3 regions of the Streptomyces sp. NPDC019443 genome follow, and region 3 is predicted to be linked to each of the others. Evidence: predicted binding sites of a transcription regulator. Region 3 holds the regulator's gene; each other region holds the start of a gene.
The links. Region 3 encodes HrcA, which represses chaperone genes, less so after heat shock. Its sites were predicted from a motif close to TTNGCACTCNGNNNNNCNGAGTGCNAA; they were not measured.
Positions count from the first base shown of each region.

Region 1: groL (chaperonin GroEL) is a predicted target of HrcA. The motif match lies at 1,616-1,642, and genes of this name have one in related genera.
Region 2: groES (co-chaperone GroES) is a predicted target of HrcA. The motif match lies at 1,174-1,200, and genes of this name have one in related genera.

Region 1 covers NZ_JBIRYJ010000004.1:537,181-540,455, reverse strand. Annotated here, with positions in the region: gene thrC (threonine synthase) at 1-525, shown strand, start outside; gene ACH492_RS16640 (MoaD/ThiS family protein) at 559-837, shown strand; gene ACH492_RS16635 (cold-shock protein) at 1,238-1,441, shown strand; gene groL (chaperonin GroEL) at 1,767-3,275, shown strand, end outside.
Region 2 covers NZ_JBIRYJ010000013.1:98,538-101,812, forward strand. Annotated here, with positions in the region: gene ACH492_RS30835 (polysaccharide deacetylase family protein) at 1-445, shown strand, start outside; gene ACH492_RS30840 (polysaccharide deacetylase family protein) at 442-1,083, shown strand; gene groES (co-chaperone GroES) at 1,347-1,655, shown strand; gene groL (chaperonin GroEL) at 1,786-3,275, shown strand, end outside.
Region 3 covers NZ_JBIRYJ010000006.1:229,953-233,227, reverse strand. Annotated here, with positions in the region: gene dnaJ (molecular chaperone DnaJ) at 16-1,152, opposite strand; gene hrcA (heat-inducible transcriptional repressor HrcA) at 1,153-2,178, opposite strand; gene ACH492_RS21125 (MBL fold metallo-hydrolase) at 2,344-3,066, shown strand; gene ACH492_RS21120 (DUF3097 domain-containing protein) at 3,077-3,275, shown strand, end outside.

The DNA.
Region 1 (3,275 bases), on a different contig from region 3:
ATCGCCTCGGGCTCGCAGCTCACGAAGATCGACAAGGGGCTGCAGGAGCTGATCAAGCTCGGTCTGGTCGAGGACAAGCCGTACAAGATCTTCGGTGCCCAGGCGGAGGGCTGCTCGCCGGTGTCGACGGCCTTCAAGGCCGGGCACGACGTCGTACGCCCGCAGAAGCCGAACACCATCGCCAAGTCGCTGGCGATCGGCAACCCGGCGGACGGCCCCTACGTGCTGGACATCGCGCGCCGCACCGGTGGGGCGGTCGAGGACGTCAACGACGATCAGATCGTCGACGCCATCAAGCTGCTCGCCCGTACGGAAGGCATCTTTGCGGAGACCGCGGGTGGCGTGACCGTGGGTGTCACGAGGAAGCTGATCGAGGAGGGCGTGCTCGACCCGGCGCTCACCACCGTCGTCCTCAACACCGGTGACGGCCTCAAGACGCTGGACGCGGTGGCGCCGACGACCGGCCCGACCGCGACGATCCGCCCGAGCCTGGACGCGTTCCGCGACGCCGGCCTGGCCGGCTGACCGACCACCCGAGACCCAAGGAAGGCACGCAGCATGAGCGTCAACGTCCGCATTCCCACCATTCTCCGTACGTACACGGGCGGCCAGGCCGAGGTCTCGGCTCAGGGCGCGACCCTCTCCGAGGTGATCGCCGACCTGGAGAAGAACCACACCGGCATCGCCGCGCGTGTCCTGGACGACCAGGGCAAGCTGCGCCGCTTCGTCAACGTGTACGTGAACGACGACGACGTCCGCTTCGAGCAGGGTCTGGAGACCGCGACACCGGACGGCGCGGGCGTCTCGATCATTCCGGCTGTCGCCGGCGGCTGCTGACTTCGCAGAGTTACCGCTATTACCCCCTCCGCAAGAGAAGCGGAGGGGGTAATTCCATAGGGTTGAGCGCGGTAAGCTTTGGGAAGCCCCCTCCGCTGCTCGTGCCGCGCGCATATGAGAATGCGTCGCCGCGCGACCAGAGTCAGCCAAAGTGGACGATCGAATTGTCGCGTAGGCGCCTTTTGTCGGGCCCGACTTGCCCCGGAATTCACAGAATTCACATGAATTATCCGTTCGGGCTTGCGCAGATTTCTCGTCCGATTGACCTGTTGCAGACGGCAGTTGGACAGATACATTCAGCCGCGGTCGACGCGTTCCGGCGCACACCCAAGGGGTGGAGGTCTGACCCGGGTCCGCGAAGTGCGGTCCTGCGCAAGGGCCAGTAATAGGGGAGTTAGGCATGGCTCAGGGCACCGTCAAGTGGTTCAACGCGGAGAAGGGGTACGGCTTCATCGCGGTCGACGGTGGTGCGGATGTTTTCGTCCACTACAGCGCGATCCAGATGGACGGGTACCGCACCCTTGAAGAGGGTCAGCGAGTTGAATTCGAGATCTCGCAGGGCCAGAAGGGTCCGCAGGCGGACATGGTCAAGCTCGCCGTCTGATCTCGGCGCGATCGGCCACCGACGCACTCACGCCGAGGGGCCCGCATCCCAAGAGGGATGCGGGCCCCTCGTGCGTCTGCGCCCGGTTGGGGACCTCGGCGACAGGCTTGCGCGCTCCCTCCGGGCTTCTTCGAAGCCGCTTGCACTCTCCCGGGTCGAGTGCTAATCATTGCGTTAGCACTCTGACAGTGAGAGTGACAACGAGGACCGGGCCGGTGAGGTCCGCAGGCCAGGTGGGGCAAGGAACCACAGGGCTTGCAGGCCGTCCGTCGCGGGCGCCAGCGCGGTCCGGAGAATCCACCCCAGTCCGGGAGGACCACTTCACATGGCCAAGATCATCGCGTTCGACGAGGAGGCACGGCGCGGTCTCGAGCGCGGGATGAACCAGCTCGCCGACGCCGTCAAGGTCACCCTTGGCCCCAAGGGCCGGAACGTCGTCCTCGAGAAGAAGTGGGGCGCCCCCACGATCACCAACGATGGTGTTTCCATCGCCAAGGAGATCGAGCTCGAGGACCCGTACGAGAAGATCGGCGCCGAGCTGGTCAAGGAAGTCGCCAAGAAGACGGACGACGTCGCCGGTGACGGTACGACCACCGCGACCGTCCTCGCCCAGGCGCTCGTCCGCGAGGGCCTGCGCAACGTGGCGGCCGGCGCCAACCCCATGGCGCTCAAGCGTGGCATCGAGAAGGCCGTCGAGGCCGTCTCCGGCGCCCTGCTCGAGCAGGCCAAGGACGTGGAGACCAAGGAGCAGATCGCTTCGACGGCCTCCATCTCCGCTGCCGACACCCAGATCGGCGAGCTCATCGCCGAGGCCATGGACAAGGTCGGCAAGGAAGGCGTCATCACCGTCGAGGAGTCCCAGACCTTCGGTCTGGAGCTGGAGCTCACCGAGGGTATGCGCTTCGACAAGGGCTACATCTCGGCGTACTTCGCCACCGACATGGAGCGTATGGAGGCGTCGCTCGACGACCCGTACATCCTGATCGTCAACTCCAAGGTCAGCAACGTGAAGGACCTCCTTCCGCTGCTGGAGAAGGTCATGCAGTCGGGCAAGCCGCTGCTGATCATCGCCGAGGACGTCGAGGGCGAGGCCCTGTCGACCCTGGTCGTCAACAAGATCCGCGGCACCTTCAAGTCCGTTGCCGTCAAGGCTCCGGGCTTCGGCGACCGCCGCAAGGCGATGCTGAACGACATCGCCATCCTCACCGGCGGCACGGTCATCTCCGAGGAGGTCGGCCTCAAGCTCGAGAACGCCGGCCTGGACCTGCTGGGCCGCGCCCGCAAGGTCGTCATCACCAAGGACGAGACCACGATCGTCGACGGTGCCGGTGAGAGCGACCAGGTTGCCGGTCGCGTGAACCAGATCCGTGCCGAGATCGAGAACAGCGACTCGGACTACGACCGCGAGAAGCTCCAGGAGCGCCTCGCGAAGCTGGCCGGCGGCGTGGCCGTCATCAAGGCCGGCGCCGCGACCGAGGTCGAGCTCAAGGAGCGCAAGCACCGCATCGAGGACGCGGTGCGCAACGCCAAGGCCGCCGTCGAGGAGGGCATCGTCGCCGGTGGTGGCGTGGCTCTGCTCCAGGCTGCCTCGGTCTTCGAGAAGCTCGACCTCGATGGTGACGAGGCGACCGGCGCCAACGCCGTGAAGCTCGCGCTGGAGGCCCCGCTCAAGCAGATCGCCGTCAACGGTGGTCTCGAGGGCGGCGTCGTGGTCGAGAAGGTGCGCAACCTGGCTGTCGGCCACGGTCTGAACGCCGCGACCGGCGAGTACGTGGACATGATCGCCGAGGGCATCATCGACCCGGCGAAGGTCACGCGCTCCGCGCTGCAGAAC
Region 2 (3,275 bases), on a different contig from region 3:
GATCAACGACAACTACGGCTACTTCGAGCAGATGCAGGACCGCGGCGTCTCGCTGCACAACCACACCCTCAACCACCGCTATATGCCCGGCCTTTCGTACGACGAGCAGGAGCACGAGATCTGCGACCAGCAGGCCAAGCTCGAGAAGCGGTACGGCAAACGGCCCTCGCTCTTCCGCCCGCCTTACGGCAACTACAACAAGAACACCCTGCGCGCCGCCCAGTCGTGCGGGGTGAAAGCCGTGCCCCTGTGGGCCGCCGAGGCGTTTCCCGATCACATGGAGTGGCGGGAGTGGGACCAGGATCTGCACCCCGGCGACATCATCCTCACCCACTTCCGCGGCAGCGAGGACTGGGAGGGCACCATGCCCGACATGATCCGGCGGGTCATGAAGACGGTCACCGACAGGGGCTACGCCGTGGCAAAGCTGGAGGACTACGTATGACGCAGGCGCACCGGCTGCTGGCCGGACTGCTGGCGGCCGGTGCGCTTCTCGCCGCGGGGTGCGCACAGTCGGTGGACCCGATCGAGCGGCTCGGGCGCAAGGCCGCGAAGCAGGTCACGCCGGGCGCGGGCGCGCCGGGGGCCGCCCACCGGCGGTGGGGGCTGGCCCGGCCGCTGGCCGCCGCGCCGAAGCCGCCCGCACGCCGGCTCTCGGCGCCGCCCGTGGTCGACCGGGTGCCCACCCGCGACAAGGTCGTCTTCCTCACCTTCGACGAGCGCGCGGCGCGCGATCCGCGGTTCGTACGGATGGCGGGCGAGCTGAAGTTGCCGGTCAGCGTGTTCCGCACGGCCCGGCATCCGGATCTGCGCACGCTCTCGTACGAGGGACAGCGCGCCGAGATCTGCGGACACCATGAGGTCCGCCTCTTCCGCCCGCCACGCGGCGCGTACAACGAGGACACGCTGCGGGCGGCGGCTGACTGCGGGGTCCGCGCGGTGGTCCTGGGGCGGGAGTACGCGGAAGGCGAACGGTTGCGGCCCGGTGAGATCGTGAGGGCGGATGCCCGGACCGCGGCACGGCTGCTGCGCCGTATCGAGGAGCAGGGATACGCCGTGGCGCGCCTGGAGGACTACGTCTGAGCCCTCGTGCCGCGGGGGCGCGGGCCTGCGGAACCAATGGGCCGGGGGCGACGTTCTCCGTACCGGGATCAGCGCGGCGCGCGCCGTTGATTGGCACTCCGCTTGACCGAGTGCTAATCGCAGTCATAGTCTCGGGTCTGGCACTCCCCACTGGAGAGTGCCAACACAGCGACGGGCAGGTCCGGCACCCGCGACGACGGATCCACCTGGTCGCCACCTCAGACAGTTAGCCCCGTGAGATCTCCGAAGGGGGAGGTCGGATCGTGACGACCGCCAGCTCCAAGGTTGCCATCAAGCCGCTCGAGGACCGCATTGTGGTCCAGCCGCTCGACGCCGAGCAGACCACGGCCTCTGGCCTGGTCATCCCGGACACCGCGAAGGAGAAGCCCCAGGAGGGCGTCGTCCTCGCTGTGGGCCCGGGTCGCTTCGAGAACGGCGAGCGTCTGCCGCTCGACGTCAAGACCGGCGACGTCGTGCTGTACAGCAAGTACGGCGGCACCGAAGTCAAGTACAACGGCGAGGAGTACCTCGTCCTCTCGGCTCGCGACGTACTCGCGATCATCGAGAAGTAGGTCGGGGGTCTGGGGGTCGCCCCCCAGAGGACTCCGCACCCGAAGTTGTTTGATCTGCGCCCCTGGCCCCCGCACTGATGTAGCCGGGAGGTCAGGGGCGCAGTTCGTTTGAGAGGACAGAGAAGCTCCCATGGCGAAGATCCTGAAGTTCGACGAGGACGCCCGTCGCGCCCTCGAGCGCGGCGTCAACAAGCTTGCCGACACGGTCAAGGTGACGATCGGCCCCCGCGGCCGCAACGTCGTCATCGACAAGAAGTTCGGCGCCCCCACCATCACCAACGACGGTGTCACGATCGCCCGTGAGGTCGAGCTCGACGACCCGTACGAGAACCTCGGCGCCCAGCTGGTGAAGGAGGTGGCGACCAAGACCAACGACATCGCGGGTGACGGCACCACCACCGCCACCGTGCTGGCCCAGGCGCTGGTCCGCGAGGGCCTGCGCAACGTCGCAGCCGGCGCGTCCCCGGCCGCCCTGAAGAAGGGCATCGACGCCGCGGTCAGGGCCGTTTCCGAGGAACTCCTCGCGACCGCCCGCCCGATCGAGGACAAGGCCGACATCGCCGCCGTCGCCGCGCTCTCCGCGCAGGACCAGCAGGTCGGCCAGCTCATCGCCGAGGCGATGGACAAGGTCGGCAAGGACGGTGTCATCACTGTCGAGGAGTCCAACGCCTTCGGCCTGGAGCTCGACTTCACCGAGGGCATGGCCTTCGACAAGGGCTACCTGTCGCCGTACATGGTGAGCGACCAGGAGCGTATGGAGGCCGTCCTCGACGACCCGTACATCCTGATCCACCAGGGCAAGATCGCCTCCATCCAGGACCTGCTGCCGCTGCTGGAGAAGGTCATCCAGGCGGGTGGCTCCAAGCCGCTGCTGATCATCGCCGAGGACGTCGAGGGCGAGGCCCTGTCGACCCTGGTCGTGAACAAGATCCGCGGCACCTTCAACGCGGTGGCCGTCAAGGCCCCCGGCTTCGGCGACCGCCGCAAGGCGATGCTCGGCGACATGGCCGCCCTCACGGGTGCCACCGTCATCGCCGAGGAGGTCGGCCTCAAGCTCGACCAGGCCGGTCTGGACGTGCTGGGCACCGCCCGCCGCGTGACCGTCTCCAAGGACGACACCGTCATCGTCGACGGTGGCGGCAACCACGAGGACGTCGTCGGCCGTATCAACCAGATCAAGGCCGAGATCGAGTCCACGGACTCCGACTGGGACCGCGAGAAGCTCCAGGAGCGCCTCGCGAAGCTGGCCGGCGGCGTGTGCGTGATCAAGGTCGGCGCCGCCACCGAGGTGGAGCTGAAGGAGAAGAAGCACCGTCTGGAGGACGCCATCTCCGCGACCCGCGCCGCGGTCGAGGAGGGCATCGTCTCCGGTGGTGGCTCCGCGCTCGTCCACGCCGCCAAGGTGCTCGAGGGCAACCTCGGCAAGGAGGGCGACGAGGCCACCGGTGTCGCGGTCGTCCGCCGCGCCGTCGTCGAGCCGCTGCGCTGGATCGCCGAGAACGCCGGCCTCGAGGGCTACGTCATCACCTCCAAGGTGGCGGAGCTGGACGCGGGCCAGGGCTTCAACGCCGCGACCGGCGAGTACGGCGACCTGGTGAAGGCCGGCGTCATCGACCCGGT
Region 3 (3,275 bases):
GCCCGGTGACTCCGTTTACCGGCCGTTGAACGCGTCCTTCAGGCGGGAGAACAGGCCTTGCTGGCCCGGCTGGAACTGGCCCGTCGGCCGCTCCTCCCCGCGCAGCTTCGCCAGGTCCCGCAGCAGCCGCTCCTGATCCGCGTCCAGCTTCGACGGGGTCATCACCTCGACGTGCACGATCAGGTCGCCGCGGCCCCCGCCCCGCAGGTGCGTGATGCCGCGCCCGTGCAGCGGGATCGACTGCCCCGACTGCGTGCCCGGGCGGATGTCGACGTCCTCCATGCCGTCCAGCGTCTCCAGCGGGCACTTCGTGCCCAGCGCCGCCGCCGTCATCGGGATGGTCACCGTGCAGTGCAGATCGTCGCCGCGCCGCTGGAAGACCGGGTGCGGCAGCTCGTGGATCTCGACGTACAGATCACCCGCGGGGCCGCCGCCGGGGCCGACCTCGCCCTCACCGGCGAGCTGGATGCGCGTGCCGTTGTCGACGCCGGCCGGGATCTTCACGGTCAGCGTGCGACGGGACCGGATACGGCCGTCGCCGGCGCACTCCGGGCACGGCGTCGGAACGACCGTGCCGAAGCCCTGGCACTGCGGGCACGGCCGCGACGTCATGACCTGGCCCAGGAAGGACCGCGTCACCTGCGAGACCTCACCGCGGCCGCGGCACATGTCGCAGGTCTGCGCCGAGGTACCCGGCGCCGCGCCCTCGCCCGAGCACGTCGTGCAGACGACTGCCGTGTCGACCTGGATGTCCTTGGTCGTACCGAAGGCCGCCTCGTTGAGGTCGATCTCCAGCCGGATCATCGCGTCCTGGCCGCGCCGCGTACGCGACCTCGGCCCGCGCTGCGACGCCGTACCGAAGAACGCGTCCATGATGTCCGAGAAGTTCCCGAAGCCACCGGCTCCGAAGCCGCCCGCGCCTCCGCCGCCCGCCTGCGAAAGCGGGTCCCCGCCGAGGTCGTAGACCTGCTTCTTCTGCGGGTCCGACAGCACCTCGTAGGCGGCGTTGATCTCCTTGAAGCGCTCCTGCGTCTTCGGGTCCGGATTCACATCCGGGTGGAGTTCGCGCGCAAGGCGGCGGAAGGCCTTCTTGATCTCGTCCTGCGATGCGTCGCGGCGCACGCCGAGTACGGCGTAGTAGTCCGTGGCCACTTACGACTCCGCCAGGATCTGTCCGACGTAACGTGCCACTGCGCGTACCGCTCCCATCGTTCCGGGGTAGTCCATGCGGGTCGGTCCGACCACGCCGAGTTTGGCAACTGCCTCGTCGCCCGAACCGTAGCCGACCGCGACCACGGACGTGGAGTTGAGGCCTTCATGGGCGTTCTCGTGACCGATCCGTACGGTCATGCCCATACCGCCCGATTCCTTGGCCTCGCCGAGCAGCTTGAGGAGCACCACATGCTCCTCGAGCGCCTCCAGCACCGGCCTGATCGTCAACGGGAAGTCGTGCCCGAAGCGCGTCAGGTTGGCGGTGCCGCCGATCACCAGACGCTCCTCGGTCTCCTCGACCAGGGTTTCGAGCAGGGTCGAGAGCACCGTGGAGACGGTCCCGCGGTCCTCCGCCTCGAAGGAATCGGGAAGGTCCTGCACCAGCTGCGGCACATCCGCGAAGCGGCGCCCGACGACCCGGCTGTTGAGCCGGGCCCGCAGGTCCGCGAGCGAGGTGTCACCGAACGGCGCCGCGCAGTCGATCATGCGCTGCTCGACCCGTCCGGTGTCCGTGATCAGCACCAGCATCAGCCGGGCGGGCGCGAGCGGGAGGAGCTCCACGTGCCGGACGGTGGACCGGGTCAGCGAGGGGTACTGGACGACGGCGACCTGCCGGGTCAGCTGCGCCAGCAGCCGTACCGTACGGCCCACGACGTCGTCGAGGTCGACGGCTCCGTCCAGGAAGTTCTGGATGGCGCGGCGCTCGGGCGACGACAGCGGCTTGACGCCCGCCAGCTTGTCGACGAAGAGCCGGTAGCCCTTGTCGGTCGGGATGCGTCCGGCGCTGGTGTGCGGCTGGGCGATGAACCCTTCCTCCTCCAGCACCGCCATGTCGTTGCGGACAGTGGCCGGCGAGACGCCGAGCTTATGACGCTCGGTGAGCGCCTTGGAACCGACGGGCTCCTCGGTGCCGACATAGTCCTGGACGATGGCGCGCAGCACCTCGAGTCTGCGTTCACTGAGCACCGCGCACACCTCCAGCTGTGGTCCCTGGGCGACTGCTTGGCACTCGATGCATACGAGTGCCAGCCTTTCACCGTGCCAGTGTACGGCCGTGGGGTACGCCCCTAGCAAGGGCGGCCGACCACGCTACCGTGCGACATCCCTGGTCGTTGCCGATAGCGTCCCGGTATGGACGTCAGTTGGGAAGAGTTCGGCTGGGAGCGGCTGGCCGACGGGGTGGGCCGCCGACGGATGCCGGTCTGGGACGCGACTGTGGGTCTGATCGCCGGTGACAGCGGTGTCCTCATGTACGACACGGGCTCCACACTCCGCGAGGGCGCCGAGCTCCGCACCCAGGCGCAGGGGCTGCTGGGCGGCCGCCGGGTGACGCATATCGCACTGAGCCACCCCCACTTCGACCATGTGCTGGGGACGGCGGCATTCGCGGGGGCTCAGGTGTACGGCGCGGTCGGTGTGGCCGATCTGATGAAGCGGGAGCGGGACGGGATCCGCGGCTCGGCGGTACGCCACGGGGTAGCCGAAGACGACGCGGCCCAGGCGGTCGACGTGCTGGTGGTGCCGCACCACATGGTGAGCGGGGAGTGGACGCTGGAGCTGGGCGGCCGCCAGGTGCTGCTGGCGAATGTGGGCCCAGGACATTCGGGCCACGATCTGGCGGTCCTGGTGCCGGGCAGCCCGGAGGTGGTGTTCTGCGGCGACCTGGTGGAGGAGTCGGGCGAACCCCAGGCGGGCCCGGACGCGATCCCGTCCCGCTGGCCGGCGGCGCTGGACCGGCTGCTGTCCCTGGGAGGCGAGGACGCGGTGTACGTGCCGGGGCACGGGGCGGTCGTCGACGCGGCGTTCGTACGCGCCCAACGCGACGTGCTGGCGGCGCGCTTCGGGGTGTCGTAGCGTCTGCCGAATGCGCAGCTACAGCCCCGATCTGACGCCACCTTGGAAGAAGCAGCAGCCGGCTCCCGAGGTCCCCGCCGACCCGGACCTGGTCGTGGAGGAGGTCGGCACGGGCTTCTGCGGCGCGGTGATCGGCTGCGAGGCGGGGACTGTGACCCTGGAGGACCGCTTCGGCAAACACCGGGTGTTCCCGCTGGCCCCGCGGGGCT